Regions from separate parts of the Sporanaerobacter acetigenes DSM 13106 genome, predicted to be linked through region 1. Evidence: a T-box and tRNA genes for the amino acid it is inferred to sense, from the RefSeq annotation. Region 1 holds a T-box; the other regions hold tRNA genes.
The links. A T-box is a leader RNA that pairs with one kind of tRNA and senses whether it is charged. The one in region 1 lies ahead of BUA21_RS11685 (proline--tRNA ligase), so its partner is inferred to be a tRNA-Pro.
Positions count from the first base shown of each region.

Region 2: it has a tRNA-Pro gene. The T-box ahead of BUA21_RS11685 (proline--tRNA ligase) is inferred to sense a tRNA for this amino acid. The anticodon was not compared.
Region 3: it has a tRNA-Pro gene. The T-box ahead of BUA21_RS11685 (proline--tRNA ligase) is inferred to sense a tRNA for this amino acid. The anticodon was not compared.

Region 1 is NZ_FQXR01000014.1:42,578-53,252, forward strand. Features, by position in the region: gene BUA21_RS11640 (protein arginine kinase) at 1-673, shown strand, start outside; gene BUA21_RS11645 (ATP-dependent Clp protease ATP-binding subunit) at 689-3,121, shown strand; gene radA (DNA repair protein RadA) at 3,193-4,551, shown strand; gene disA (DNA integrity scanning diadenylate cyclase DisA) at 4,554-5,624, shown strand; gene BUA21_RS11660 (nucleoside triphosphate pyrophosphohydrolase family protein) at 5,661-6,077, opposite strand; gene BUA21_RS11665 (CarD family transcriptional regulator) at 6,306-6,794, shown strand; gene BUA21_RS11670 (PIN/TRAM domain-containing protein) at 6,873-7,970, shown strand; gene ispD (2-C-methyl-D-erythritol 4-phosphate cytidylyltransferase) at 8,078-8,818, shown strand; gene ispF (2-C-methyl-D-erythritol 2,4-cyclodiphosphate synthase) at 8,829-9,302, shown strand; T-box leader at 9,362-9,575, shown strand; gene BUA21_RS11685 (proline--tRNA ligase) at 9,625-10,675, shown strand, end outside.
Region 2 is NZ_FQXR01000002.1:308,259-318,933, reverse strand. Features, by position in the region: gene spoIID (stage II sporulation protein D) at 1-255, shown strand, start outside; gene BUA21_RS01475 (M23 family metallopeptidase) at 344-1,081, shown strand; gene spoIIID (sporulation transcriptional regulator SpoIIID) at 1,181-1,435, shown strand; gene mreB (rod shape-determining protein) at 1,600-2,628, shown strand; gene BUA21_RS01460 (flagellar hook-basal body protein) at 2,687-3,694, shown strand; gene flgG (flagellar basal-body rod protein FlgG) at 3,707-4,501, shown strand; gene BUA21_RS01450 (rod-binding protein) at 4,515-4,844, shown strand; gene BUA21_RS01445 (transglycosylase SLT domain-containing protein) at 4,870-5,706, shown strand; gene BUA21_RS01440 (phosphodiester glycosidase family protein) at 5,749-8,607, opposite strand; gene BUA21_RS01435 (tRNA lysidine(34) synthetase) at 8,627-9,337, opposite strand; tRNA gene BUA21_RS01430 (tRNA-Pro) at 9,505-9,581, opposite strand; gene BUA21_RS01425 (COG2426 family protein) at 9,788-10,240, shown strand; SAM riboswitch class I at 10,430-10,536, shown strand; gene metK (methionine adenosyltransferase) at 10,626-10,675, shown strand, end outside.
Region 3 is NZ_FQXR01000008.1:37,775-48,449, reverse strand. Features, by position in the region: gene BUA21_RS09120 (RluA family pseudouridine synthase) at 1-544, opposite strand, end outside; gene lspA (signal peptidase II) at 556-1,035, opposite strand; gene BUA21_RS09110 (TraR/DksA C4-type zinc finger protein) at 1,107-1,730, opposite strand; gene BUA21_RS15230 (hypothetical protein) at 1,894-2,019, opposite strand; gene BUA21_RS09105 (bifunctional 3-deoxy-7-phosphoheptulonate synthase/chorismate mutase) at 2,083-2,856, opposite strand; gene BUA21_RS09100 (DivIVA domain-containing protein) at 2,938-3,474, opposite strand; gene BUA21_RS09095 (YlmH family RNA-binding protein) at 3,489-4,274, opposite strand; gene BUA21_RS09090 (YggT family protein) at 4,287-4,553, opposite strand; gene BUA21_RS09085 (cell division protein SepF) at 4,578-5,006, opposite strand; gene BUA21_RS09080 (YggS family pyridoxal phosphate-dependent enzyme) at 5,019-5,708, opposite strand; gene BUA21_RS09075 (HlyD family efflux transporter periplasmic adaptor subunit) at 5,728-7,020, opposite strand; gene BUA21_RS09070 (hypothetical protein) at 7,133-7,504, opposite strand; tRNA gene BUA21_RS09065 (tRNA-Pro) at 7,629-7,705, shown strand; gene spoIVA (stage IV sporulation protein A) at 7,787-9,268, opposite strand; gene BUA21_RS09055 (NAD(P)H-dependent glycerol-3-phosphate dehydrogenase) at 9,388-10,416, opposite strand; gene plsY (glycerol-3-phosphate 1-O-acyltransferase PlsY) at 10,449-10,675, opposite strand, start outside.

The DNA.
Region 1 (10,675 bases):
ACAATGTCTTTCATCAGGATTAAATTTGGAGGAATTGTGGAGTGCAGCTAACAATATAGATGATATTCTTGAAGAAAGTTTGGATTTTGCTTTTGATGAAAAATTTGGTTACCTTACTTCTTGTCCTACAAATACAGGCACTGGCATGAGAGCTTCTGTTATGATACATTTGCCTTCATTAGTTTTTACGGGATATATGAACAATATTTATCAGGCATTAAGTCAAATAGGGCTTACTGTTAGGGGACTTTATGGAGAAGGGACCAGTGCTTTGGGAAATATTTTTCAAATATCTAATCAAACCACATTAGGTGAAACAGAAGAGGAAATCATTCAAAAGCTTAAGAATGTCATTATTCAAATAGCAGATAAAGAAAGAGAAGTTAGAAATAAATTGCTTAATACAAGACAAATTGAAATAGAGGATAAAGTATTTAGATCTATGGGGATTCTTAAATATTCAAGAATTCTTTCATCTAATGAAGCTATGTCTCTTCTTTCTGATGTAAAAATGGGAATAGAAATGGGTATAATTAAAAATATAGAACCTAAAGAGATAAATAAACTGATGATACTTATTCAACCAGCAAGTTTACAAAAATATTTTGAAACTGATTTGACTGCAGAAAAGAGAGATATAAAAAGAGCAGAATTGATAAGAGAAAAGATTTAGGAGAGGAGGAGTAAAATGGCGATGTTTGGTAGGTTTACAGAAAGAGCACAGAAATCTATACTATTGGCCCAAGAAGAAGCACAGAGATTTAAACACAATTATGTGGGGACTGAACATTTGCTATTAGGCCTTATTGCTGAAGGAGAAGGTATTGCGGCAAAGGCATTAGCTAATGAAGGCGTAGATTTGGAGACTGCTAGGGAACAAGTGGCGAATGCAGTTGGGTATGGAAATTATGAAACTGATATATTGGGATTTACTCCAAGAACTAAAAGAGTATTTGAACTAAGTTTTTTAGAAGCTAGAAATTTGGGAAACAATTATATTGGCACAGAACATATACTATTAGGCCTTATTGGAGAAGGTGAAGGTGTAGCAATAGCTATTTTAAGAAGCCTAGGAGTGGATATTGAAAGACTTAAAGGTAGTATAATAGAAATGTTCAAAGAAAGTTATTCAAAATCAAATCAAGGAGAAATGGAAGATAGTACACCAAATTTAGATAAGTACAGTAGAGATTTAAATGTTCTAGCTAAGGAGGGAAAAATAGATCCCGTTATAGGTAGGATGAAAGAAATTGAAAGAGTTATTCAAGTATTAAGTAGGAGAACTAAAAACAATCCTTGTTTAATTGGAGAACCCGGAGTAGGAAAAACTGCTATAGCTGAAGGCTTGGCACAAAAAATTGTAGAAGGCCAAGTGCCAGAAATAATCAAGGATAAAAGGGTTGTTGCGTTGGATTTACCAAGTATGCTTGCAGGAGCTAAGTACAGAGGAGAGTTTGAAGAAAGACTTAAGGCTGTAATGAAAGAAATAAATGAATCTGGAAATGTAATTTTATTTATAGATGAATTGCATACAATAGTTGGTGCTGGTGCAGCAGAAGGAGCTATAGATGCTTCAAATATATTGAAACCTGTTCTTGCAAGAGGAGAGCTTCAAGTTATTGGTGCCACCACTATAGATGAATATAGAAAATACATTGAAAAAGACTCAGCATTAGAAAGAAGGCTTCAACCTATTATGGTAGAAGAACCTACTGTAGAAGATACCATAAAGATTTTGGAAGGCTTAAGAGATAGATACGAAGCTCATCATAGGGTCAATATCACAGATGAAGCTATCCATGCAGCAGCAGAGCTTTCAAATAGATATATTACTGATAGATTTTTACCAGATAAAGCAATAGATTTAATAGATGAAGCTGCTTCTATGGTGAGGTTAAAATCCATTACGGCACCTGAAGATTTAAAGACAATTGAAGAAAAACTTGAGGAATTGGCTCAGGAAAAGGAAGAGGCTATAAATACTCAAAACTACGAGAAGGCTGCTAAAATAAGGGATAGGGAAAAAGAACTTAAGGAAGAATTAAACAATGAAAAGGTGAGATGGGAGCAAGAAAAGAAATCTACAACCTTGGAAGTTAAATATGAAGAAATAGCAAAGGTTGTATCAAATTGGACTGGTGTTCCTGTAACAAAGATGACTACTGAAGAAAGTGAAAGACTTCTAAATTTAGAAGAGATACTTCACGAAAGAGTTATAGGGCAAAATCAAGCTGTTGAGGCTGTGTCAAGGGCTGTAAGAAGAGCTAGAGTAGGTCTTAAGGACCCTAAAAAGCCTGTAGGGACTTTTATATTTGTAGGGCCAACTGGAGTTGGAAAAACTTATCTTGCAAAGGCCCTAGCAGAAGCATTATTTGGCGATGAAGATGCCATGATACGTATAGACATGTCTGAGTATATGGAAAAACATTCTGTGTCTAAACTCATCGGTTCTCCACCAGGATATGTAGGATATGATGAAGGCGGACAATTGACAGAGTTAGTTAGAAGAAAACCATATTCTGTAGTTCTATTTGATGAAATAGAAAAAGCACATCCAGATGTATTCAATGCATTGCTCCAAATATTAGATGATGGAAGACTTACAGATTCAAAAGGAAGAACTGTTGATTTTAAAAATACAGTTATAATTATGACATCTAATGTAGGAGCTACGACTCTTAAAAAGCAAAATGTATTGGGATTTTCATCTGGAAAAGATGAAGAAAAAGAAGAATATGAAAAAATAAAAGAAAATATTACAGAGGAATTGAAACGAACATTTAGACCTGAGTTTTTAAATAGAGTTGATGAGATCATTATGTTCCATCCATTAAATGAGGAAAATGTAAGTGAAATTGTAGATATCATGATAAAGGATTTGGAAAAGAGACTTAAGAAGATGGATATAAGTATCAATGTTAGTGAAGATACTAAAAAATATATTAGTAAAAAAGGATTTGATCCAGTTTATGGTGCTAGACCTCTAGAAAGAACTATAACCAAGATGATAGAAGATCAATTGGCAGAAGAAATACTGAAAGGAAATGTATCTAGAGATGACAATATAATCATCGACTGCAAAGAGGATAAACTCTTATTCAATAAAGAACCTGTATCTTAGATATAGGTTCTTTTATTTATAAAAGAAATATAGTAGGATATAGTTGATAGCAATTGATGAGGAGGGGTGATATGGGAAAGACTAAAACTAAATTTGTGTGTCAAAATTGCGGATATGAAACTTTTAAATGGATGGGAAAATGTCCATCTTGCAATGAATGGAATAGTTTTGTAGAAGAAATATATGAAAAGAGGGACAAAGCAAATATAATACAAAGAGATGTATCTGTAGAAAAACTTATAGATGTTGAAATAGATGAAGAAGACAGAATAAAAACAGATATGGAAGAACTTGATAGGGTTTTAGGAGGAGGAATAGTTAAAGGTTCATTAATATTAGTTGGAGGGGATCCTGGGATAGGAAAATCTACCTTATTGATACAAGTGGCAAATCATCTTTCAAATAAGGGTTTAAAAATTTTATATGTATCCGGAGAAGAATCACCTAAACAAGTGAAAATGAGAGCTGAAAGATTAAATTTAAAATCTGATGAATTATATATTTTATCAGAGACAAATTTGGATATAATAAGAAATGTAATAGAGAAAATATTGCCAAATGTGTTAATCATAGATTCTATTCAGACTGTATACAATAGTGAAATAGCTTCAGCTCCAGGAAGTGTTAGTCAAGTAAGAGAAGCTACTCATGTATTGATGAAAATAGCTAAAAGAAACGGTATTGCTACTTTTATTGTTGGTCATGTAACTAAAGAAGGGTCTATAGCAGGACCTAGGGTCTTGGAACATATGGTAGATACAGTACTATATTTTGAAGGAGAAATGTATCAAAGCTATAGAATACTTAGGGCTGTTAAAAACAGATTTGGTTCCACTAATGAAATTGGCATGTTTGAAATGAGAGATATAGGATTGGTAGAAGTGAAAAATCCATCGGAAGTTCTACTTTCAGGAAGACCAGAGAATTCTTCTGGAACCGTTGTAGTTCCTAGCATGGAGGGTACAAGACCTATGCTTGTGGAAATACAGTCATTGGTTAGTGCTACAGCTTTTGGCATGCCAAGAAGAACTGCTATGGGAATAGATTATAATAGAGTTGTTCTGATGGTTGCAGTTCTTGAGAAAAAAATAGGATATAATATGCAAAATAGTGATGTTTATATAAACATTGCAGGTGGACTTCAAACAAAAGAACCAGCTATAGATTTGGGGATTATAACCTCTATAGCTTCAAGTTATAGAGATATATATGTAGATCCAAATACTGTTATTATGGGAGAAGTGGGTCTTACAGGGGAAGTGAGAAGAATAAGTTTTATAGATAAGAGAATTTATGAAGCTTCGAAGCTTGGTTTCAATAGAGCTATAATACCTAATATAAATACCAAGGATTTAAATAAGATAGAAGGCATAGATGTAATTGGTGTTGATAGTGTGGAAGAAGCAATGGAAATTGTTTTAGGAGGATAGATATGAAAGATTCCAAAAAAGATATGTATAGATCTATGAGTATAATAGCACCAGGAACCCTTTTAAGAGAAGGACTTGAAAGCATAGTGAGAGCTAAAACAGGTGCTTTAATAGTAGTAGGAGATAATGAAGAAGTCTTAAAAATTGTTGATGGAGGTTTCAACATAAATAGTGATTTTACAGCTGCTTATCTTTATGAATTGGCAAAGATGGACGGAGCCATAATACTTAGCAGTGACTGTAAAAAAATACTTTATGCCAATGCTCAACTCATTCCAGATCAGTCTATTTTATCAAGAGAAACGGGTATACGTCATAGAACAGCGGAAAGAGTAGCAAAACAAACGGATACATTGGTTATAGCCATTTCTCAAAGGAGAAATATCATTACTTTATATAAGGGAAACAACAAATATGTATTAAGAGAATCTAGCGAAATACTTGATAAAGCAAATCAAGCTATACAGACATTGGAAAAATACAAAAATGTGTTAAATCAAGATATGGGAAATTTGACTGCATTAGAGTTTGAAGATTTAGTTACGGTTTATGATATAGTCAAAGTTATTCAGAGATTGGAAATGGTCATGAGAATATCAGATGAAATAGAAAGATATATTTTGGAGTTGGGAAATGAAGGAAGACTTATAAGTATGCAATTAGATGAACTTATGAGTGGAGTAGTGGAAGACGGAATAAATATTATAAAGGATTATTCAAATTGGCCTGATAAATCTCATGAAGAAATAAAAAAATCCATAAGGGAACTTTCTTCAGAGGAACTTTTGGATTTTTATACTATAGCTAGGACAATGGGATATGATGGTGGAATTTCAGCATTGGATACAAGTGTTTATCCTAAAGGCTATAGAATACTTGGCAAAATACCAAGACTTCCAGCAGGCGTATTGGAAAATTTGGTGAAGATGTTTGGCAGTTTTCAAAAAATATTGAAAGCTTCCACAAAAGAATTAGATTTAGTTGAGGGCATAGGGGAAGTAAGAGCTAGGACTATTAAGGAAGCTCTAAGAAGATTTCAAGAACAAATATTTTTAGACAGGCACATAATATGAGAGCTAAACTGGAAGATTCCAATTTAGCTCTTAATTTTATTTAAGATTATATATTCCTAGAGTTTTGAGATTATCATATTCATTATTTAATATATCAGATAAATTTATTTCTAATGTGTCACAAAGAGCTGCTAAATAGAATAGGTAAGAGCCTATTTCTTCTTCTATTTTTTCACTACAAACTTCACATAGTTCTCCTTCTAGATGACTTTTTAGTGATTTTTTAAGTTCTTCTAAAGATTCGCTATTGTATTCTTGTTTTTTTGCATCTATTGAAATGCATCCACAAGAAGTGACGGATTTAATCACAGCTCTATTAATTCTAGCATTATATTCATCTAGTTTAGTGATTATATCTAAAATGCTCTTGTGTCTTATGAGTACATTAGATGTCATTTCTTGAAAATCGCTGCAGTTTATATTTGTATTTATGTTTTCAATGTTTTTGTCCATTTCTCCCACCCCAGTCAAATTATTTGATTTATATTTTCATTATACTTATGTGGACAAGTCATTGTCAAATAATTCTTATATTTTATTAAATGGTTTCAAAAGAAAATTATTGAAATAACTTTGAGTTGACAAGATATCATGCTATGTGGTAAAATAATAAATTTGACATTCATTCCCTATTATTGTATACTGTTATAGTAGTGAGAATTATATTGGGAGGTTTTCGTTATGTTTAATATAGGAGACAAAATTGTTTATCCTATGCATGGTGCAGGTGTAATTGTGGCTATTGAAGAAAAGGAAATATTGGGAAGAAGGAGAAAATATTATATAATGAAAATGCCTATTGGGGATATGAAAGTAATGGTACCTGTAGATAATGTAAAAGAGATAGGCATAAGAGAAGTAATAGATGATGAAGAAATAGAACAAGTATTTGAAGTGCTAAAAGGAAGCAAGACTAAAATGCCTCAAAATTGGAACAGACGCTATAGACTAAATATGGATAAAATAAAAAGTGGAAATATTTATGAAATAGCATCAGTAGTTAGAAATCTCATGATAAGAGATGCTGAAAAAGGTTTGTCAACTGGCGAGAGAAAAATGTTAAATAGTGCTAAACAAATGCTTGTGAGCGAATTAGTATTGGCAAAGGGAATAGATAGAGACCAAACAGAAATGCTAATAGATGAGGCCATAAATTGTCCTTCGATCTAAAAAAGGTATATATTTATAGTTTTTTGTTATATAATTTATTATTATGGAAATATATAATATAAAGGAGGAGGTGAATTTATGGTTGATAAAATTGCTAAATTTGTAATATCTTTAGTAGGGGTTCTGATTGGATATGGAATTACAGCTGGATTAAAAAATATTGAAGCTTTGAGATTGGCAGATGGTGGACTTTTTGCATTTTTTATTTTCATCATTGTAATGGTTGCATCTGGAATTATTTTCTTCTTTTTATCACCACATTTTATAAAAGGAATCCGAAAGTTTATTCATTTCTTAGAAGTGGAAATTCAAAACAGACCTGCGTCTGATATTATTCTGGGTTCTGTTGGATTAATAGTTGGTTTAATTATAGCATATCTCTTGAGCCAACCATTTTACAATATAAAGGTTCCGTATTTAGGAGTGATTGTTTCTATTGTATTGTATCTAATATTTGGATATTTAGGAATTAAGATTCCAACTAGAAATAGAGATGATTTTACAAATTCATTGAATGTTTTCAAGAAAAATACTGGAAAAGAAAAAGTAAAAACCAGTAGCAAAGCATCTCCTAAAATATTAGATACTAGTGTCATAATAGATGGAAGAATAGCCGATATATGTAAAACTGGTTTTATAGAAGGACCCCTTATAATACCTGAATTTGTACTTGAAGAACTTCAACGTATAGCAGATTCATCGGATTCGCTAAAGAGAAACAGAGGAAGAAGAGGGCTTGATATTTTAAATAAAATTCAAAAAGAATTAGATATAGAAGTTGTCATTTGCGATAAAAAGATTGAAGAAGTACAAGAAGTGGATTCAAAACTTTTAAAACTTGCTCAACAGATGAAGGGAAAAGTTATTACAAATGATTACAATTTAAATAAAGTAGCAGAAGTGCAAGGAATAGAAGTTTTAAATATCAATGAACTTGCAAATGCTATTAAACCTGTAGTTTTGCCAGGAGAAGAAATGGTAGTGCAAGTAATACGAGATGGAAAAGAAATAGGTCAAGGTCTTGCATACCTTGATGATGGAACTATGATAGTTGTAGAAGGTGGGAAAAAGCATATTGGAGAAACTATTGGTGTTTTAGTGACTAGTGTTTTGCAAACTTCTGCAGGAAGAATGATATTTGCTAAGCCAAAGTCAGCAGTAGATAGAGCAGTTTAGGGTCTAGTTTTAGACCCTAATATTTTTTTGCTTTTAGGAGAACATATTTTTATAAATATATTTCTGAATATTTTTCAATATGCTATAATGACTAAGAGGTGAAAAATATGTATGAAAACAATTTTGTTTCAGTTATAGTAGCTGCTGCAGGTATGAGCAACAGGATGAGGAGCAGAATAAATAAACAATTTATTTTTATTGACAATAAACCAGTGCTAGCTCATACATTGGAAAAATTTGAAATGTGTAAATATGTAGATGAGATAATAGTAGTAGCTAAAGAGGACGAGATTGATTATTGCAAAAAAGAGATTGTTAAAAAATATGATTTCAAAAAGGTTAGTAAGGTTGTCAAGGGCGGAAAAGAAAGACAAGATTCTGTATATAATGGATTGTTGGCTTTAGATGAAAAATGTAAAATAGTTTTGATTCACGATGGAGCAAGACCTTTTGTAAAAGTTAAGAATATTGAAGATGGTATTTCTGGAGTAACTAAATATGGAGCTTGTGTTGTAGGAGCACCTGTGAAAGATACTATAAAAGTAGTAGATGACAACAATGACATAAAGAATACTCCCCATAGAAGCCAAATATGGGCAGCTCAAACGCCTCAATGTTTTTGGAGACACATCATTATGCAAGCGTATAAAGCTGCCTTAGATGATAATTTTACTGGAACTGATGATAGTATGCTCGTGGAAAGGCTAGGAGTTCCTGTAAAGATGATCATGGGTTCTTATGAGAATATAAAGATTACTACTCCAGATGATTTAATAGTTGCAGAATCTATGTTAAAAGATAAGGAAATTATTTTTAAGAAAAGAAATTTTGTATTTCAAGGTAGATAGGGTGGTTTGAATGAGAATAGGTATGGGGTATGATGTCCATAAGCTAGTAGAAGGAAGAAAACTAATTGTAGGAGGAGTAGAAATTCCTCATGAAAGGGGACTATTAGGTCATTCAGATGCAGATGTTTTGATTCATGCTATTATGGATAGTATTTTAGGAGCAATGGCTTTAGAAGATATTGGGAAACATTTTCCAGATACGGATAATGCATATAAAAATATATCTAGTATGGTTCTTCTTGAGAAAGTTTATGATATAATGGTGAATAATGGGTATGAAATTGGAAATATAGATTGTGTAGTAGTGGCTCAAAGGCCTAAATTTGCTCCATATATACATATTATGAGAGAAAACATAGGAAGAACTTTAAATACATCTATAGATAATATAAGTATAAAAGCTACTACTACAGAATGGCTTGGATTCGAGGGAAGAGAAGAAGGAATGTCTGCTTATTGTGTATGTATTTTGAATAAAAATTAAATTTTTATTTGACACAATAATCTTTTTTTAGTATTATATTGATAATTACATCAATTTAATATATTGCATTGAAGGGAAATAGTAAATATGAATGGTCAAAAGAGAGGAAATCATAAGGTGAGAGATTTCTGGCCCTCTTTACATTGAACCCGTCCCTGAGTTTTTAGATTGAAAAGAAGTAGGTCTAAACGGTAGTTCCGTTATAACTTTCGAGTGGATTTATTATTTTAAATCTATTAGAGTGGTACCGCGAAGAATACCTTCGTCTCTATTTTGAGATGAAGGTTTTTTTATTCCCAAAAAAGTTAAGGAGGAATTAGAGATGAGGATGTCAAAATTGTATTTACCAACTTTAAGAGAAGTGCCATCTGAGGCTGAAATACCTAGTCACCAACTGCTTTTAAGGGCAGGGATGATGAGAAAATTAGTTTCTGGGGTTTATTCATATTTACCTCTTGGGTATAGAGTCATAAGAAAAATAGAACAAATAGTTAGAGAGGAAATGGATGCTGCAGGTTCTCAAGAATTGTTGATGTCTGCTATACAGCCTAAGGAATTGTGGGAAGCTAGTGGCAGATGGGATAATTTTGGACCTGAAATGTTTAAATTGAAGGATAGAAACGAAAGAGAATTTTGCTTAGGGCCAACTCATGAAGAATATTTTACAAATCTTATAAAGGACGAAGTAAAGTCTTATAAGCAGCTTCCTTTAAATTTGTATCAAATTCAAACTAAATATAGAGATGAAAAGAGGCCAAGATTTGGTCTTATAAGAAGTAGAGAATTTATCATGAAAGATGCTTACAGCTATGACAAGGATTTAGAGGGGCTAGAAGAGTCCTACAAAATCATGTGGGAAGCTTATGAAAAAGTTTTCAATAGATTAAAAATATATTACAAAGTTGTCCAAGGAGATACAGGAGCTATGGGAGGAAAGGTGTCCCACGAATTCATGGCTATGTCAGAAGTTGGAGAAGGTTTAGTTGCGTATTGTGACAGTTGTGACTATGCTGCTACAGATGAAAAAGCTGCTGTAGTTTATAATATTGATGGACAGGATATAGAAGAATTAGACTGTGAAAAAGTTTATACGCCAAATGCAAGGACTATAGAAGATATAGCTGCTTTTTTCAATAGAGGAGAAGAGGGATTTGCTAAAACATTAATATATAATGCTAAAGATGAAATTGCTGTAGTAGTTTTGCCAGGGAATAGAGAACTAAATGAAGTAAAATTGTGCAATTATTTAGGTATAGCAGAACATGAATTGGAGTTGGCAGATGAAGAAACTGTCAAAAAGGTTACAGGAGCAGAAGTTGGATTTGCTGGACCTATAGGACTAAAAGAAGAAGTAAAACTCTTAGTAGATGAAA
Region 2 (10,675 bases), on a different contig from region 1:
ATAAAAAAGATAATGATTGATGGTCATGTGGTGGAAGGAAGGGAACTTCGAGAACTTTTCAATTTGAATTCCACCAATTTTAAGATTACCTACAATCCCAAGGCTGAAATAGTGGATATTGAAACTACTGGCTATGGTCATGGGGTGGGCATGAGTCAATGGGGTGCCAATGGCATGGCTAAAAAAGGTAGTGATTATATAGAAATAATTAAGCATTATTATACAGGTGTTGAAATAGAACAATATAAAAAGTGAGTAAAAGAACTAAAAAAAGTTCTTTTACTCACTTTTTTTATGTATTAAATATTTAAATTTGGTAATACTAGCTAATGGAGGTGAAGAGATGAAAAACAAGTTTTCGTGGGAGAAAGATGGATTTTATATTATTTTATTTATCTGTGTATGTGTAGTAGCTGTAACATCAGTTTGGGTATCTAGAAATAATTTAAAGAAAATTGAAAGCAATGATAAGCCTATAAAAGATGAAGACTTTTTCGTAGTAGAAGATGGTGAAATGGGAGATTATGAAAAGGATTTGATGGAGCCTTCTTTGGCGAGTGCCAAAATGGGAGAAAACAAAGAAGAAGATAAAGAAGATTTAAATTTAGATGAAGATTTAGAGGAACCAGAAAAGTTAGAAGAAGAAAAACCAAAACCAGAAGCTAAAGAAACTTTTTGTATGCCAGTGGAAGGAAAAATGATACTAGATTTTACAGGAGAAAATTTGGTTTATTCAAAGACATTGGAAGAATGGACTAGTCATGGTGGAGTAGACATAGAGGCAAAAGAGGGAACCCCTGTAAAAGCTAGCTTAGGGGGAACAGTAAGTGAAGCATACGAAGATGAGTTGTGGGGAGTGGTCATAGTACTTGATCATGAAAATGGACTTAAGACAAAGTATGCAAATCTTTCTACTAAAGACATGGTACAAGTAGGACAAAAAGTAAAAAAGGGTGATACTATAAGCGGCATAGGAAAGCCTAAGGGAATAGAAATGGCAGATGCGCCACATCTTCACTTCGAGGTTATATTAAATGAGGAAAATATGGATCCTAAAAATTATTTGCCTAATTTAAACTAATTTTCAAATTAGGCAATAAGAGTTCTATAAATTTTAAAATGTGCATAAGTATTTAAAAAAGGTTAAAATCCCAAAATAAGTTTAAAGGGGGTTAAATATGTGAAAGACTATATAGAAGAAAGAGCACTAGAGATTGCAAAATATATAATAAGTGAAAAAGCCACCGTAAGACAAGCAGCCGGTGTATTTGGGGTGAGCAAAAGTACAGTACATAAAGATGTGACTGAAAGGCTCCCAAAGATAAACCCTCTTATTGCAAGTATGGTGAAAGAAGTATTAGAACAGAACAAAGCAGAAAGACATATAAGAGGTGGCAAGGCTACAAAGATGAAATACAAAGCTGTAAACGATTAAATAGGTCCCTATGGGACCTTTTAAGCATTTTTGGATAAAATTTTCAAATAATTTTAAAAAAATAAAGGGTTTTTTGCATTTATATAGAATAATATTATGATGCGAAATTTTATGGAAAAATCAACTACAATTGATATATAATAAACCAAAAAGGAGGAAAAGTAATGGCTGCATTAAAAACTGATATGGGAATAGATTTGGGGACTGCTAGTATTCTTGTCTATGCAAAGGGAAAGGGAATAGTTCTAAATGAGCCATCAGTAGTAGCAATAGATCAAAATACTAAACAATTTTTAGCTGTTGGAGAAGAGGCAAGAAAAATGCTAGGGCGTACACCAGGAAATATCATTGCAATGAGACCACTTAGAGATGGAGTAATATCTGACTATGAAGTGACGGAAAAAATGCTTAAATATTTTATTCAAAAAGCTATAGGCAAGAGTTTTTTCAAACCTAGAATTATAGTTTGTGTACCTAGTGGTGTAACTGAAGTTGAAAAAAGGGCAGTTGTAGAAGCTAGCACTCAAGCGGGCGCTAAAAAGACATACCTTATAGAAGAACCTATTGCAGCAGCTATAGGAGCTGGAATTGATATCACGCAACCAAATGGAAATATGGTAGTGGATATAGGTGGGGGTACTACTGATGTAGCAGTTATATCATTGGGCGGCATGGTTGTTAGTCGTTCAATAAAAGTAGCTGGGGATGAATGTGATGATGCTATAATTAGATATATAAGAAAAAAACACAATGTGATGATTGGAGAACGTAGTGCCGAAGAGTTGAAGATGAAAATAGGGACAGCGTATAAAAGAGATAAAGATATAACTATGGAGATAAGAGGGAGAAATTTAGTTACAGGTCTTCCAAAGACTATAATTGTGTCTTCAGAGGAAATTTTAGAAGCTCTTGAGGAGCCTATTACAAATATAGTGGATACAGTTCATGCAGTACTTGAAAGGACTCCACCAGAATTGGCAGCGGATATTGGAAATACAGGCATAGTCATGACTGGGGGAGGAGCATTACTATATGGTTTGGACAAGCTCATATTTGAGAGAACAGGAATTCCAACAAGAATTGCGGATGATCCTATTGAATGTGTGGCTATAGGTACAGGAAAGGCTTTGGATTGGGTAGATGTACTAGATAATAGTATAGTAGGTGAAGAATCTATCGGTGGAAGATACTAAAGGTTTTTTTCCATATGACGATAACATTCTAGAGTATTTAATGAGGATGTGATGAATTTTGAATAGAGGACTGTATATATCTGCAACTTCTCTTATAGCAAATCAAAAAAGATTAGAATCAATAGCAAATAATCTTTCAAATATGAATACAATGGGATATAAGAAAGATATAACTATAACTGAATCTTTTCCAGAAGTGCTTCTTAGCAAAATAAATGACAAACCAAGTATTAGGTCAAGTGGAGAAAATGAAATATATTATCAAACAGATGGAGAAACACATACAGCTCATACGGAGGAAGGCTATTTCATGGTGAGAACGCCCAATGGAATTAGTTATGTAAAGGATATTCAATTTGTTGTAGATGATGAAGGATATTTAAGGACTTTCTATAGAAATGAAAAAAATGAGTACAAGGTAGATGCAGAAAACTATATAGTTGGTCCAGGTGGAAATCCTGTACAAGGTCAAGGTGGAAATTTAGAGGCAATGATACAGGGACTTGTATACAATCCAAGCCCTAGAGTCATAGGTACTATGAGTGCAGGAGTCAATGTGAAAAAAGTTGTAGTAGATTTCAGCCAAGGATCAATTGTTGAGACCGGTGGGAAATATGATGTAGCCTTAAATGGAAGTGGATTTTTTAAAGTCCAAGGAGATAATGGTGAAATCTATTATACAAGAAATGGTGCTTTTACTGTAAATGCAAATGGAGAATTGACGACAATTGATGGATATAAAGTATTGGGGCAAAATGGGCCTATAGACATGGGCAGAGGACAAGAACTAAATGTGTCTATGCTTGATGTAGTGGATTTGGACAACAAGGAATATTTAAGAAAAGTAGGGAATAATCTATATCAAATGCCAGAAGATATTGAAGGGGAAGAAGCACCTTTTGGTGGAGAAGTACTCCAAGGTTTTTTGGAAGACTCCAATGTAGATTCTATAAAAGAAATGGTGGAGATGATAAATCTTTTGAGAAATTTTGAATCTTGCCAGAAAGCCATAAGAGTTCAGGATGAAATGCTTGAGAAATCAGCAAATGAAATAGGAAGAGTATAGGAGGGCGAAAAAATGAGAGCTATGTGGACTGCAGCTACTGGAATGAGGGCACAACAGCTAAATATAGATACTATTGCAAACAATCTTTCCAATGTAAATACTACGGCTTATAAAACTCAAAGAGCAGAGTTTAAGGATTTGTTTTATGCCAATATGAAGAGGAGCAATTTGACTGATGATCAAGGTAGACCTGTAAATTTAGAAGTAGGTCATGGAGTCATGCCTACTGCTACTAAAAGGGATTTTAGAACTAGTAGCTTTATAGAAACTCAAAACCCATATGATGTAGCTATAGATGGAGAAGGTTTTTTTGCCATAGAACTTCCCAATGGAGATATTAGATATACAAGGGATGGGAGTTTTAAATTGAGTATAGATGGAGACGAAGGGAAATTGGTGACTTCAGAAGGATATACAGTATTAAGTGAGGATGAAGATGAAATAATCTTTGAAAGTGGTTTGAGAGATATAAGTATAGATGAATTTGGATATATAACAGGAAGAGATGAAGATGGAGAAATAGTTGATATAGGAAGACTTAAATTGGTGAATTTCATGAATCCTGAAGGGCTTTTAGGAGAAGGAATGAATTTATATAGTGCCAGCCAAGCTTCAGGAGAAGAAATGCCAGTGGAAGTAGAAGAGATGAAATCAAGACTTGTATCAGGATATTTGGAAGCTTCCAATGTTCAAGTAGTAGAAGAAATGGTGAAGATGATTACAGCTCAAAGAGCCTATGAGATAAATTCTAAGACTATACAGACTTCAGATGAAATGCTACAGATAATCAACAATTTGAAGAGATAATTGAGGTGATGATATGGAAATTCTTCCGAATGATTTTATCACAAGGCGTACTCCAGATGAGTCTATTTTAGAGAGAAAAATAGAAGGTGCAAAAGAGACAAATAAAGATGAAGAACTGATGAATGTATGCAAGGATTTTGAGACTATTTTTATCCACATGACGATGAAAGAAATGAGAAAGACTATACCTGAAGATGGTTTTATAGAAAAAAGCACTGCTACAAAGATTTTTGAAGATATGTTTGATGAGCAAATTTCAAATGAAGTAGCAAAGAAAGGTGAAGGTATAGGATTAGCCAAAATGCTATATGAGCAATTTAAAAGGCAAAATGTAAATTATTAATCTTTAAATTAGGGGGTTTTTTCTCATGAGAAGGAAGATTATATCTGTTCTTCTGCTACTCATGATAGTGGTGGGAGCCTTTAGTACGGCTTATTGTGAAGTGGGCAAAAAGTTGTCCAAAAAAGAGACAGAAAAGTTGGTTGAAGAAGTAGCAAAAAAGAGGGGAATACCTAGTGTTATTTTAAAGTCCATAGCAAAAATAGAGAGTTCTTTTAGACAGTTCAATGACAAAGGTGCTCCTTATACGAGTAGAAGTGGAAATATAGGCATCATGCAAGTTCATAGTAGAGGCTATGATGCAAATAAACTTAAAAATGATCCAATTTATAATATTGAAGCTGGGGCAGATGTTCTTCTTGCCAAGTGGAGATATGCCAATGATAGGATGCCTCAAATAGGAGATATGGATCCAAATGTATTGGAAAATTGGTATTTTGCTCTTTGGGCCTACAATGGACTTTTGGAGAGGAACAATCCAAATGTAAATTCAAATACCTATCAAAACAAAATTTATTCAGTTGCGAAAAAACAATATGGACAAAAGATAGTTCCTGTAAATAGAGGAAGTATTCCTTCAAGAGGGGTACCGAAAAATAAAACTAAAATAAATCCGCCAAAGGAAACTCACAAAGGAGATATTATCATATACAGTAAAGATGACAAGGTAATTCCTGATGGGAAAAAATATATAGTTTTTTTGTCTTCTCCCTATGGAAAGGAGATAGGGAAAATAAAAGAAAATACAGAGATGACTATATTGGAAGGACCAAATCTTAAGAGAGGATTTTATTTCTATAAGGTAAAGACCTCAGACAATAAAACTGGCTGGGTATTTGGAAACTGGATAAAAAAGTTTGAATGAAAAAGCTGCTAACTTAAAGTTAGCAGCTTTTTCATTCAATTTTTACTGAATTTTAGGTCTTTGAAAAACAGGCTTTATTTGGTATGTGATATTGTCTTTATTTACTACAAATTCAGCCATGCTGATATTGTAAATATCTTGAGGATTTGAGACTCCTTTTGAATTTACTTGAATATACCTGATTCCATCTTTCAAATCGTTACTATTTCCATTTCCTCCATAAACTACCCAAATATCTTTTCCATTTAGTTTGGCTTCAGAAAGTATACTGTGTAGAAGTTCTGCTTCAAGTTTGTCAGTAAATCCTCCGTTGCCGAATATTGGGGTTGGCAACATGAGAACTATGTTTTTTTCTTTTGAATTTGTCAAATCATTTTTAAGCCATAGCCATTGTTCTGAATTTGTGGCTCTAAGTCCATTTTTAGAACTATCAGCTTTTATGAAAAGTACATTTCCATATCTATAAGGTTTATATCCGCTTTTTACATCCATGATTGTTTTAGGCTTTAGCCCTTTCTTGAAATCAGCTGTGCTACCACCCATGAATATGGCTAAATCGTGCTTATTTACATTAGCTTTGATTTTGTCACTAGCTTTATATTCAACCACATCGTCCAGATTTTGTGGAGCAGAGGTGACTATAAAGGAAAAACCATTTTTATCTTTTTTTACTTCTTTATTTTTTACATCAGTCATAGTACTAGAGGCAGGTAATACCATATTTTTATATCCTGTAGGATATACGGCTACAAGGCCATCCATATAAATTTCTCCACTGCTTTTTTTCACAGGATCTGTTTCTACTAGATATATTTTACTTAAAGTGATTGGATAAGCTATATTTGAAGGTATATCAGCTGTAACATATTGCCATCCTGTCCAATCCACTACTTTTGCAAAATCTATATTGTATTCAGTATCATTTTTGTCCTTGATGCTGCCTCTAAGCCAAGCATTTCCTTCGTCTCCATATACCCAAAGACCTAGCTTTTTAGGATTTCCGTCTAGAAGCATTCCACTTTGACCATTAGGATTTAAGTTGACATAAGCAGCTCTAGTTTTTTCTCCTACTGTGAAGTCATATTTAAGACTCAAAGAGCCATTGCCTTCTTTATTTTCACTTACTAATCCAATACTTCCTGAAACTTCAGCTGGATAAGAAGAAAAAGATACTCTATTTAAATCTTCAAAGGATTCAAGAAGTACTCCCTTGCTTCCTACAGCTACCAATATATTTTCTATTCCGTCCCCAATTCTAGCGGTTATGGCACCAGAACTTGGTTCGCTACTACTGTAAAATATGCCATTTTCAACTTTTCCAATATTTCCTGTGATTTCCCATTTTACATCTTCAGGATATACTATTGCATTAAATCCATCTCTATCCCTTCCGTAGAATACTCCCAAATTCTTTTGACTATTTATATCTATAGTGAATTTATCTATATCTGAAACTATATCTCTTACAGTTTCTAATACTTGAATATCAATGGAAGAAGTGATACCTTCATAGTTTGCAATTATCTTGCCTTTTCCAGTGGATAGGGCCTTTAATGTATTTCCATTGAATTCACCTTTTATACCTTCTACAGTATAAGTGACTTTTTCTTGATCTACTTCTATAGGATTTTTGTATTCATCATATCCCTTTATACTAAATCTTCTTGTGGTATTTAAGAACATATTCTTGTCATCAGTTGCGACTTTTATGCTAGAAAGATTTCCCTTAGGTGCATTTGAAAATACTCCTACACCATTTATAACTTTTCTTTCTCCTCCATCAGAAGGTTTGTTGACAACTTTCACATTTTCCTCATCTACATATTTAACTGCCATAGCAGTAGAGCCACCACCGTCAAATAGCAGTGCATCATTTGCTCCCAATTCTTTCATTATGGAACCAAAGGTTTTTCCAGTGACCCCTTTGAAAGATGAATCTCTACCATCTATAGTTGCAATGATAAGTTCTTTGCCATCTTTAGAAATTCCTATTCCTGTTCTTGGATCCAATCCATTTGCAGCTATATCTGTATTCATTGCTACACCATTTTTAAGTATGATGCTTCCGCCGCCAATTGCCATCTTTATATTGTCATAGTTTGGAGTAGTGGAAAGTCTAAGCTCCACAGTGTCTCCTAGATGAAAATTATTTAAAAGCCTTTCTTCTACTCTTCCCCTTCCAGCAAGTATGTAGCCATTTTCAGGGATGTCTACTGGTGGCTGCCCAATTCTTACGTCAGTTACAATATTGTCTACTACTACTATTTCTATAAGGTCTTTGTGAAGTTTGTTTCCTATGGATTTAGGCCCCCAGTGTTTGTTGTAGAGCATTACTTCTTCATAGGCTTGACTTACTTTGTTTATAGCTGAAAGAATGACTTCAGTTCCTGTTGCAGAAGATACAGCTGCAAGTCTTTTGTCAAAATAAGTAATTGAAGCATTTTTGCTATCTGCAAGTACAAAAGCAGGTTTTGCATATTCTTTCGCCATTGGAGATGATATGATTTCCCCATTATTTATCAAGGTACCTATTGGGCTTGGAAATGGTTTGTATTCAAAGAAATCCCCATTGACTCCAGCTATGGCATTGGATTCTTTCACCATAGTGCTTACCTTTTCTCTGTTTGAAATTCCCTTGTTGCTAAATAACCCCTTTATTTCTGTGTACTCATCTTCCAAATCAACTCTTAACACATTTATATTCCACCAACCCTTGTTGGTAAACCTAAGTACATTTTCATGAATTACCCCGCTAGAAAGATCTTCTGTATTTGTTGTCTCATATATTGTATAAGTTTGAGCTGGTGCTTTTTTTGCCTCAGCCATTGAAAGAATATTACCACTAAGAATTAACGATATTGCAATTAAACTTACTAAAAACTTTTTAAAATTATTGTTCATTTCTCCACCTCACTTTTCATTAAAACCAAAGATTTAGTTCCTCGCCATTTTGTATTGCTCTAAGAAGTCTATCTCTGGACCCAGGGACTTCTTTGTATATATCTTTTAAAAGCTTATGGATATATTCTCTCTTGGTTTTTTTGTCTACAGGACAAGGGTTTTTAACTACTGGGATTTCATATTTGTTTAGGGCTCCTTTTATGTCGTATTCTGATAGATATAAAAAGGGACGAATGACATATATCTTTTTTCTATCTAGATAGGTTAAAGGTTGAAGGGTATTTATCCTTCCTTCATAGAGCATACTCAAAAAAAGAGTATCTAATGCATCATCTCCATGATGAGCTAAGGCAAGTTTGTTGAAATCTTTTTCCTTAAGGGAATTGTGAATAGCACCTCTACGCATGTTGGCACATAGAGCACAGGGATTTTTTTCTTTTCTTACATCAAATACTATATCTTTTATATTGGTCTTTTTGAGATTGAAAGGTACGTGAATATTTTCACAGTATTTTCTTATAGTTTCTGTGTCAAAATCTTCATATCCAAGATTCACTGTAAAAGCTTCCAATTCAAAGTTTTCCGGACTAAATCCCTGATATAATTTTAGTGCATATAAAAGGACCATACTGTCTTTTCCGCCAGAAAGTCCTACTCCAATTTTGTCGCCATCGTGGATTAAATCAAAATCCTCAATAGCTCTTCTCATTGCTCCTAATATTTTTTTCATCACATCAACCTTTCTAAAGGGTACCTTTGAAGATAATTATATAATTATAATATATCAAATAGGTTACAAATACATTACAATACCTTGACAATGTAAAATTAGCCAAGGTGACCTTAAGTTGGTAAGGCATAAAAAAAGAAGGATTGAATATTCAATCCTTCTTTTGGTGGTCGGGGTGGAGGGATTCGAACCCCCGGCCCCATGGTCCCAAACCACGTGCGCTACCAAACTGCGCTACACCCCGTCGACCGCCGACTCTTATAGTATAGTGGATTTTCACTTTCAATGCACATATGAAAAACAGTGAATATATAAAATTATAACAAACTATCGCTTTAAATCTACACTATTCTCGCTATTTCTTACTATTTTAAAATAGTTTTAAAAGTTTAAAGGGTTTTTCTCTAGTGTATAGAATATAATAAACTAATATGCTATAGGAGGATCGAGATGAGTGAGGAATTAAAAGTATTTATATTAGCTGCTATGCCACTTTCTGAACTAAGAGGCGCCATACCACTTGGAGTATCTCTGGGACTAAGCCCTATTGAAAGCACAATCATAAGTATATTGGGAAATAGTATCATAGTTCCTTTTTTATTGAAATTGTTGGAGCCTGTTATGAATTTTCTTGAAAATACAAAATTATTTTCTAAAGCTGTAATATGGGTGAAAAATAGAACTCTAAAGAGAAGTAGAGATAAGATAAAAAAATATAGTGTATTGGGTCTGTTTATATTGGTGGCAATACCTTTACCAACTACTGGAGCTTGGACAGGATGCATAGCAGCAACATTACTTAAATTGAATTTCAAAAAAGCACTAACTGCAATTATATCTGGTATTATAACAGCTGGTATCATAGTATTTACTTTGACTTATAATATAGTGTCAGTTCTTTGAAAAACAGTGGCAAGGTGAATTCAATTCACCTTGCCAAAATTATAACTTAAATATTTATATTATACTACATCAATATTCAAAGTAAACATATAAGCTATGTTGTTTTCATAATCCATGTCAATTTTTTCACTTTGTTGACACAATATTTTTATTGTGTTAAAATATGCCTAAATGAATAAAAATCTTGATGCCTTATCAAGAGTGGTGGAGGGAATGGGCCCTGTGAAACCCGGCAACCTATGGTCTTTGACTGTGAGGTGCTAAATCCCACAGAATAGTATTCTGAAAGATGAGGTCAACTTTTCTTGCCTTTTCCTTTTGGAAGAGGCTATTTTGTTTTTCAGAATAAACTATAAAAATTTTAAATAAACAAGGAGGCAGTTTAATGAAAAAGTGGTTGTTTACGTCAGAATCAGTGACTGAAGGACATCCAGA
Region 3 (10,675 bases), on a different contig from region 1:
CTTTGTCTTCTTTAATATTTCCATGAACTAGTGCAATATAAATTCTAACAATATTATGCTTTTTTAGCTCTTCAGAAAGTATTCTATGTGTAAAGTCATTTTTAGCAATTACAAGCAGACCTGATGTATCCTTGTCTATTCTATGTACTATTCCTGGTCTTATAATCCCATTTATAGTAGATAAATTATCAAAATGGTATAAAAGAGCATTTACTAGAGTACCTGAATAATTTCCTGGCGCTGGATGAACTACCATTCCTTGAGGTTTATTTATAACTGCAATGTCTTCATCCTCATATACAATATCAAGTGGTATATCTTCAGGAAGTATTTCTAGTTTTTTAGGTTCTGGCAATTCAACTAATATACAATCTCCTTCTTTAACTAAATATTTTGATTTAACACAATTCCCATTTACTTTAACTAAATTTTCTTTAATCAATTTTTGAATATAACTTCTCGAAATTTCATTTAATTCTTTAGCTAAATATGCATCTATTCTCTCATCATCTTCTTCACCAACATATATCTCAACAATATCCATTTTATCCTCCACTAAACTTCATATTTATTAAAAAGCACCATAATTACAATTAAAATAGTAGATATAACTATAAAGCTATCTGCTACATTAAAAACTGGAAAATAATAACCATTGCTAAACCTCACAGATATAAAATCTATTACATATCCAAGTCTTATTCTATCAATAAGATTCCCAACAGCTCCAGCTATTAGCATCACCAGTGAAACTTTCATGAGTTTAGATAAGTGATAAAAATTCTTTTTTAAAAAAAATACTACAAAAAATATAACTGCTACTGTTATAATTAGAAAAAATATCTTTTTGTTTTGAAGTATACCAAAAGCTGCTCCACGATTTTCCACATAAGTAAAGCTCAAAAAATTCTCAATTAATATTAAAGGTTCACCCAATTTTAAATATTTTACAGCTACTTGTTTTGTAAATTGATCTAATAAAATTATTAATATAAAAATTCCATACAACAAATCTTGTTCCTCCTTAAATAACAAATTACATATATTATTCTAATCTATTAAACTATTTATTACAAGAAAAAAGCTAGTTATATTTAACTAGCTAATTAAAGAGTATCCTTATAATATTCTTCTGATATTTTTTCTACATCTTCAACAATACCATCTTCTAAGTCATCATATATTCCTTGATTATCTCCTGTGGAATCAGAAGGATCATCTTTAACCATATTAAATCTTGCCACTGCTTGATAGCTGTCTTCTCTATCAAATTCTATTCCTTCACTTTTTAATTCATCAATATGACTTTTGGAAAAAGGCAAAGGTCTATCCTCCTCTTCAGGTCTAAAACTCATTTTCTTTTCTAAAGGTATTCTTTTTTTAGAACAATCTATACAAAGTTTAGCGTAGGGGAGTAATTCCAATCTATTGAAATCTATTTCTTTGCCACAAACCTTACAAATTCCATAATTACCTTCATCTATATTTCTAAGTGATTCTTCTATTTCATAAATAGTATCATTGTTTTTATTTTTCAGTCCCATATCATGTTCTTTCATGAACATTTCTGTTCCCAGATCTGCTGGATGATTGTCATAAGCGGACAATTCGCTTGCATATTCTTCCATTGACTCAAAAAAATTGTTTTCCATCTTATTTAAAATACCTTCAACCTTTTCCCTTTCTTTAAGCAGCAAATCTCTAAAATGAGCAAGTTCTTTCTTGTCCATTATCTACCTCCTGCTAAAGATTTTATTTGGTTTTTTACAATTCTAACCATAAAATCTTCTATAATGAGTAAGCTTATTTCTATTTCCTTTTGCAATAAATAAAAAAACTACTCAGTGATAATATTCCCACTTTAAATAAAATAATACCGAGTTAATCTCTCATCTAGTATATAAAAAAACTTAGCAATAAAAAAAACAACAAAACACTATCTCCAGAAAATCTTGCATCATATATCCATATAAGAAATAAGAAAAACAGCAATAAATAATCATCATATTTTCTACTCATAACAAAACCTCCCACATCATACTTCTACTACATCATATGACTTAGGGAGATTTTGTTTGCTTCTTATATATTCAAATTCTTTAGTCTTTTAATTTCATTTGCTAAAATTTCAAACTCATGAAAATTGAGAGATTGGAAACCATCAGAAAGTGCCATTTCAGGATTTGGATGAATTTCTATTATAACTCCATCTGCACCAATAGCTAATGAAGCTTTGGTAGCAGGCAATATCAATTCTCTTCTACCTGTGCCATGACTTGGATCAACAATTATAGGATATTCTGATAATGACTTAATTGTTGGTACACTCACTAAATCTAATGTATTTCTAGTATAGTTTTCAAAAGTTCTTATTCCTCTCTCGCATAATATAATATTTTCATTTCCTTCCATGCTTATATATTCACAAGCTTTAAGCCATTCCTCAATTGAAGAACTCATACCTCTTTTTAAGAGCACAGGCTTGTCAGTCTTACCCACTTCTTTTAGCAGTGGAAAATTCTGCATGTTTCTTGAGCCAATTTGAATAATATCTATATAATTGTACGCTCGTTCAATATCTCTAGGATCTAAAATTTCTGATACTATTTTCATTTTATATTTATCTTTTATATTTTTTAGTATTTTAAGCCCTTCAAATCCTAAACCTTGAAAATCATTTGGATCAGTTCGAGGTTTAAAAGCTCCTCCTCTTAAAACCTTTATTCCAAGTGAACTTAGAAATTTTCCTATAGATTCCATTTGTTCTTCATTTTCTACAGAACACGGTCCTGCTACAATTGTGAAATCATCTCCACCAAATTTAACTCCATTTCCTATATCAATAATTTTTGTCATAGCAAATTCCTCCAAAAATAGTTTTACATATATTATTTATATTATTTCTTCAATATTGTCAAGGATTTAAAAAAATGGAGGCTATGCCCCCATATCATCTGTTCTATCAATATTTTCTATTTCTTTTTCTCCTTCAAACTCATCAACAGATTCTTTCGATGAAGCACTTTCTATTTCATTGTAATAATCATCCAATGTTGACAATTGGGCTTCTATCAAAGATTTGAATCTAGTCTTAAAAATATATATCTCTTTTCTTAAGCTCTCATATTCTTCTTGAATTTTTATCACTTCATCATGAGCATTTTCTATTATTCTTCTAGACTTCTCTTCTGCTTCCATTATGATCAAATCCGCTTTTTGTTTTGCCGTATTGGTCACTTCTTCAGCAGTACCTTGAGCTACTACCAATGTATTTTTCAAGGTATCCTCTAGATTATTATATTGTTTTAATTGATCGTTTAAAATTGTAATTTTTTCTTTTAATTCAATATTTTCTTTATAAAGCTTTTCATAATCAACAATAATTTCGTCTAAAAAGCTATCCACTTCTGTCGCATTGTAACCTCTAAAAGACTTATTAAAATCTTTGTTCTGTATGTCTAAAGGTGTAAGCATTCCCTTCACTCCATTTATTTAAATATTCTAATACCAACTTTTAATCTATCCTTTTTAGTTGCGCCAAATATTGAATATAGAACAAATCTTCCATGACCTCTAACTGAAACAAGATCGCCTTCTTTCAGTTCAAAAAAAGGTTTCTTTACTGGCTCCCAGTTAACTTTTACTTTACAATTTTTAATAACATTTAAACTATCATTTCTAGATAAGTTAAAACTACTACTTATAGCTACATCTAATCTCAAAGAAGACAAATTAGTTATCAACTCTTTATATATCTCAATTCCTTCTTTTAAATCATATCTGTTTATGTATTCAATATTTATATTATTGTTCCCAACTTTTCTTAAATTAAATAAAATATAGTCAGAAATATCACTACTTACTATTATTTGAACATTGTCCTCATGTATTAAAATATCTCCAATTTTTTCTCTTGTTATTCCTAATCCTAATAAAGAACCTAAAAAATCTTTATGCTTTAACCCTTCAATATTACCTCTTATAGATAATGGAGCAATAGGGCTTTCTTCTAAATCAAATTCCATATAATCAGGATAAATTATAAGAATCTTTCTTTCAGCATTAAAAAGTCCACCATCCTCTACATAGGATATATGACCAAACCTATTTAAGATAGATTTGGCAAGTTTCACCTCATAGGGATCTAGAAAATCCGTAGCTTGAACCATATGTTTATCTTCAACTATTTCTATTTTATCCAAGACTCTTCTCATATTCATTACTTCATTTTTATCTTTTATGTGATATATATACTGTTCTTTGTTGTTAATCATCTTATCACCATATTAAAAAATAATAATTTTCAAAACATAAATAATCAAATTCATAAACAATAATGCAAGTAATGGTGAAAAGTCTAAAAATCCTGTATCTATCCCTAATCTTTCTAAGAGCATACCACAAGGTCCCAAAATAGGCTCTGTAATATCATATATAAACCTACTAAAGCCATTACTATTATCTATTGGTAAAAACGATAAAAATATTCTAACAAAAATAAAAATTTGAATTATATCAAATAGTATATTTACAGCCTCATAAAAAACAATCATATTATTTTCCCCTTAACTGTATTTTTACCAAGTAAACAAACCTCTGCTTTTTATATCTTCTTTTAATTGTCCATCAATCTCAACATTGTTTGGAGCAAGTATAAAAATATCTTTCGTTACTTTATGAATATTTCCTTCAAGAGCATAGAGTCCACCATTAATAAAGTCAAATATCTGTTTTTTACACTCTAGTTCTAACTCTTCTAAATTCACAACAACAGTTTTTCTCATTTTCAAATCATCTATGATCTTTGGAGCATCCTCATAATTTAAAGGTTCATGAACTACTAGTTTCATATTCATATTATTATGAATACTCACCACTTTGTTATTTACTTTTACGGGTTGGGGTATATCTAACTCTTCTTCATCATAATCTTCATATTCCTCATACTCATCTTCTAAATCTTCCAATCCCATAAAATACTTAAACTTATTCATAAAATTTGACATAATATTCCCCCCTTAATATACTCTTTTACCAAATATTGCAGTACCAATTCTTACAATATTAGCTCCTTCCTCTATAGCCACTTTGTAATCATTAGTCATTCCCATAGAAAAGTATTTCATTTCTAAATTCTCATAATTTTTCTTTTCTATTTCATAACCCAAATTTCTTAAATCTCTAAAAACAAATCTTACTTCTTCTGGATTTTCTGAAAAAGGTGCTATTGTCATAAGTCCTTTAACTCTAATATTTTTAAAATCTAATATAGATTCAATAAATGGAATCACTTCTTCTTTTTTAAGACCAAATTTTGTCACTTCTTCTGCTATATTTACTTGAATAAGTACATCTTTTATAATACTTTCTGATTTAGCTCTCTTATTTATCTCTTTTGCTAATGACATTCTATCTAGCGAATGTATTAAATCAACCTTATCTATAATATATTTCACTTTATTAGTCTGAAGATGTCCTATCATATGCCAATTGACATTTTTATTTATTTTGTCATACTTATCCATTATCTCTTGTACTTTATTTTCACCTATATTCTCTATGCCATAACTTATAGCTTCATTTATGCTATCTGCATCAACAGTTTTAGTCACTCCAACTAAAGTAATGTCGTCTTTATTTCTTCCTGAAGCAATGAGTGCACTTTCAATATTTTCTTCTACTCTCAATAAATTATCTCTTATACTAATTTTAGACACCCCCTCGTTGTCAGTCTATAATCTGTCCTTCCTTTGCCTTTCCACCACTTAAAAGGATTTCATCAAATACTTTTATAGTTTTAATTCTTTTATCACTTCCTTCAATATCGATAAAATTACTATTATTTCCTTTTGAAACAATAGTATATTCTTCATTTTGCCCTAATATTTTAACTGGTCTAAATCTTATTATTCCACTAATATCTTTAATATAAACACCATTTAAACCATCTTTTTCACAAATAGCTTTTGTGGGAACCTTTAAACCTTCATTTTTAGATTTAATTATCTCGATATCTACATTTCTCTTTTCACAATAATCATGAAAATGAGTATCTAACTTAATTGCAACTATACCTTGTCCATTTTTAGACTTTATTTTTATTATCCTACCTCTCAATTCTTCATCACTGTCGTCTAAACAAATAGAAATCATATCTCTTTCTTTTAGCGACTTTATTTTTTTTATATCATCAACATCTACTAGCAAATACCAATCGTAATTATCCATTACTTTAAACATTGCATCCCCTGCATTTACATCTGATTTGTTTTTACTGACTTTAGATTCTGCTTCTTTATCTCTTATATCTTCCAATGTATAGTTTAGAATATTGTTCCCATTATATATTTCTTCAAAGCCATCAATCTTAAAACTAACAATTCCCGCCTCTTTGGAAAAATAATTTATAGTACTATTTAGTATTTCCTTAGTTAGCTCTTCTTTTTTGTTTTTTAAATTATCTAGACTCTGATTAGCCAGAGTATTTTCACCTGTAGCATTACTTTTCTTTCCTAACGAACAATATAGCTCTTCTTTCAATTGTGTAGTTTCATCATAATCCCCATTTATTATATTATCTTGAAGTTCCTCAATGACCATTTCAGTGTTTTTTTCAGATTTAGTTTCATCTTTCTTTGCCATTTCTTTTTGCTTATTTACCTTTTCTATGGATTCTATTTTTTTATTTACTTCTTTTAATTCACTTTCTAAAGAGGAATCCTCCTCTACAAGTGATAACTCAGCTATTTTGGCTCCTACTTTAACCCTTTCTCCCTCTTTTTTTAAAAAATTTATTTTCCCATCTCCATCGGCTCTATATACTCTTTCATTTCTGACTATAATTCCTGGAAAATTAACACTATCTTCTATAGTACCCTCTTCTACGAGGACAGTTTTCAAATTAGATGCATATAATGCCGGGACACTCCTAAATATCAAATAGATAAGAATAAAAGAAATAAACATAGCTCTAATCCATTTTTTCTTCTTTCGTCTTTTATCTCTTTTCTCTTTTGACATATTATACCATCCTTCATGAATAATTAACCTTACATAATTAGTTCTCCATTTCTTTTATTTTTCCTTCAAAACTTTAAATTTTTTTTTAGGTCTTAAGACCCATTTTAAAGTTTTAAAAAAACTTTCCATATTTGCTTACAATCTTAAATTTAATGATATTGTCAATATTCAACCTTCTTATCTCGTCATTATGTGTAACCATGAGTATAGCCCTTTCCTTTTTCTTCGCTCCAATTACTATGCCTTCTAATTTTTGTTTACCTTTAAGTACTACTTTTATTTCATCTCCTGACTTTACCCTGCAACCATCAAAAACAAATTCCTTCATATCCGCTTCATCAATATGTTCTTGAGTTATAGATTTTTTATTTATTAGAATAATATTATTTTTAAGATATAGTTTTTCTTTTAATACTGCAAATATATATCCAATGATGCTAACTACAAATAGCATAAGCAGAAAATACTTAATATATACTATCAATTCAATACCTCCATTTTATATTAGTATTTCTTATTATTAAGTATAACACATCTCTATACTTACTTAAACCTACTTTACAAACACTTTATCCTAATATATAATATTATATAATATAATTAATCATCGGGATGTAGCGCAGTATGGTAGCGCACAAGTCTGGGGGACTTGGGGTCGCTGGTTCAAATCCAGTCATCCCGACCATAAAGAAAGGGTAGAAAATTTTAATTTTCCACCCTTTCTTTATAACAAATAAAAAAGTTTTACTTCAATACTTCATCTTATCTATATTATAATACAGATAAGTCCTCCGCTCCCATCGTTTATTATTCTTTCTAGTGTTTTTCTAATCTTCTGTCTTGCATCATCTGGCATCATATCAAGTTTTCCTTGTAGTTGTTCGTTTACAAGATCATATAATGACTTTCCAAACAAGTTTGATTGCCATATTTTAGATGGATCTCCTTCAAACTCACTCAAAAAGTATTTAACCAACTCTTCACTTTGACTTTCTGTTCCTATGAGAGGAGAGACTTCTGTAGTAATGTCCGCTCTTATAAGATGAAGTGACGGTGCTTTAGCTTTTAATTTTACCCCAAATCTATTTCCTTGTCTATATATCTCAGGTTCATCTAATTCAAGTTCATCTAGACTTGGACTTACCAATCCATATCCAAACTCTTTTGCTTCCGTTAAGGCTTTTTCTATTTTATCATACTCATGCTTTGCTTGAGATAATTTAGAAATAAGGCCTATAAGCTGATAATCACCTTGTATACCATATCCTGTTATTTCTTTTAATACATTATAGAACATACTATCCTCTAAGACTATATCTATATTAGCTACTCCCTCTCCTAGATTTATTTCTTTAATTCTGGTTTCCTTAATTGTTTCAAGTTCGCCTAAAGTTTCCACAACAGAATTTATTTCACTTAATTTTTGAAGTGTTTCAATAGATTCTTTTAAGGATTCTAAAATGCTAGACTTTATCCAATGATTTCTATTTAATCCTTCCATCCACCCTGGTAAATTTATTTTAATTTCTTTGACTGGAAATTCATAAAGTATTTTTTCAAATATTTTTTCCAAATCATCTGTATCCATGTTTAAGCAATCTACTGCAATTACAGAAACATTGTATTTTTCTTCAAGACTTTCTCTTAAAGCAATAGTACTATCTAAATTAGGATGTTTAGAATTCAAAAGAATTATAAAGGGTTTTTCTAATTCTTTAAGTTCATTTATTACTCTTTCTTCGGCTTTTATGTAATTTGATCTGTCTATATCTGTAATAGAACCATCCGTAGTAACAACTATTCCAATAGTAGAATGATCAGTTATTACTTTTCTTGTTCCTATTTCTGCCGCTTCCTCGAAAGGTATTTCCTTTTCATACCACGGTGTAGTAACCATTCTAGGTATATTATCTTCTTCATGCCCAATAGCACCTTTAACTAAATAACCAACACAATCTACCATTCTTAACTTAAATCTAACATTATCCTTTAGAATGAGTTCTACTGCTTCATTGGGAACAAACTTCGGTTCCGTTGTCATAATAGTTTTTCCTGCTCCACTTAAAGGTAGTTCGTCTTTAGCTCTTTCTTTTTTATACTTGTTTTCTATATTGGGGATAACTAGTAATTCCATAAAACGTTTAATAAAAGTTGATTTACCCGTTCTTACAGGGCCTACTACTCCAACATAGATATCTCCATCTGTTCTTTCAGCAATGTCTTTATATATGTCAAATTTCTCCACCATTTTACCTCCTTTTAATTATATTCCAATTATATATTGGTTTCCTAACATTATATATATGTACTTACATTGAGAATATGACAGGCACCATAAAAATAAAAGACATACTACTCAGTATGTCTCTACCATTTACTATCTAAATTTTTAGCTATATCTTCCATCTCATGTTTTTTATCTCTAAGCATTAAATTTACAACAGAATTCTTCACATCTTTTCCTTCATAGAGAACTTCATATATTTCTTTAGTAATAGGCATCATCACATTGTATCTTAAAGAAAGTTCATAGGCAGATTTAGTAGTCTTTATACCCTCTACTACCATTCCTATGCTCTCAACAGCCTCTTCCAAATTTTTACCTTCTCCTATAAGTATACCCGCTCTCCTATTTCTACTATGCATACTTGTACAAGTAACTATTAAATCTCCAATACCAGCAAGACCTGCAAATGTTTCATAATTAGCACCCATTTTTTCTCCAATTCTAGCCATTTCAATTATTCCTCTTGTCATAAGAGCAGCCTTAGTATTGTCACCATACCCTAGTCCATCCGAAATTCCTGCTCCAAGAGCAATTACATTTTTTAAGGACCCACCTAATTCTACTCCGATGACATCAGGATTTGTATAAACTCTAAATTTAGGTGCCATAAATACATCTTGTATATAATGGGCAACATCTCTTTCTTTTGATGCTGCAACCACAGTAGTAGGCATATCTCTTGCAACTTCCTCAGCATGAGATGGTCCTGAAAGAATGGCATACTTATTTCGTGGAAGGATTTCATTAACAATTTCAGAAATCCTCATGAGACTATTGTTTTCTATCCCTTTTGCTACGTTTACAATTATTTGATTTGGTTCTATATACCTTTGACCATTTACCAATGTTTCTCTAACAGCATAAGAAGGAACAGACATTAACAAGATATCTTTACCATAAACAACCTTCTCGAAATCTGAGGTTAAATTTACATTGTTTGGAATAATAACTCCTGGCAAATATTTTAAATTTTCTCTAGATATCCTCATCTCTTCACATTGCTTGTCATTTCTTATCCATAAGCCTACCTCGCATCCTTTCTTGGAAAGAAGTATCGCCAGAGCAGTCCCCCAACTTCCTCCCCCTATAACTGCAATTTTTTCTACCATGTAAGTCAAGCCCCCTATGTTTATTCATTAGTTTAATTTACTTCCTGACCTAATTTTGACTCCTCTCCATTTTTAAGTCTCTTTATATTACTTCTATGCCTAAATATGGCCATTGACGCTAATATAATTGTACAAATGAAAAAATTCAAGTCAAAAGGTTTTTTTAAAACACTTCCCAAAATTGGTACTAAACAAGTTGCTACTATTGATCCCAAAGACACATATCTTGTTATGGCAATAATAGTAAATCCTATGGCTA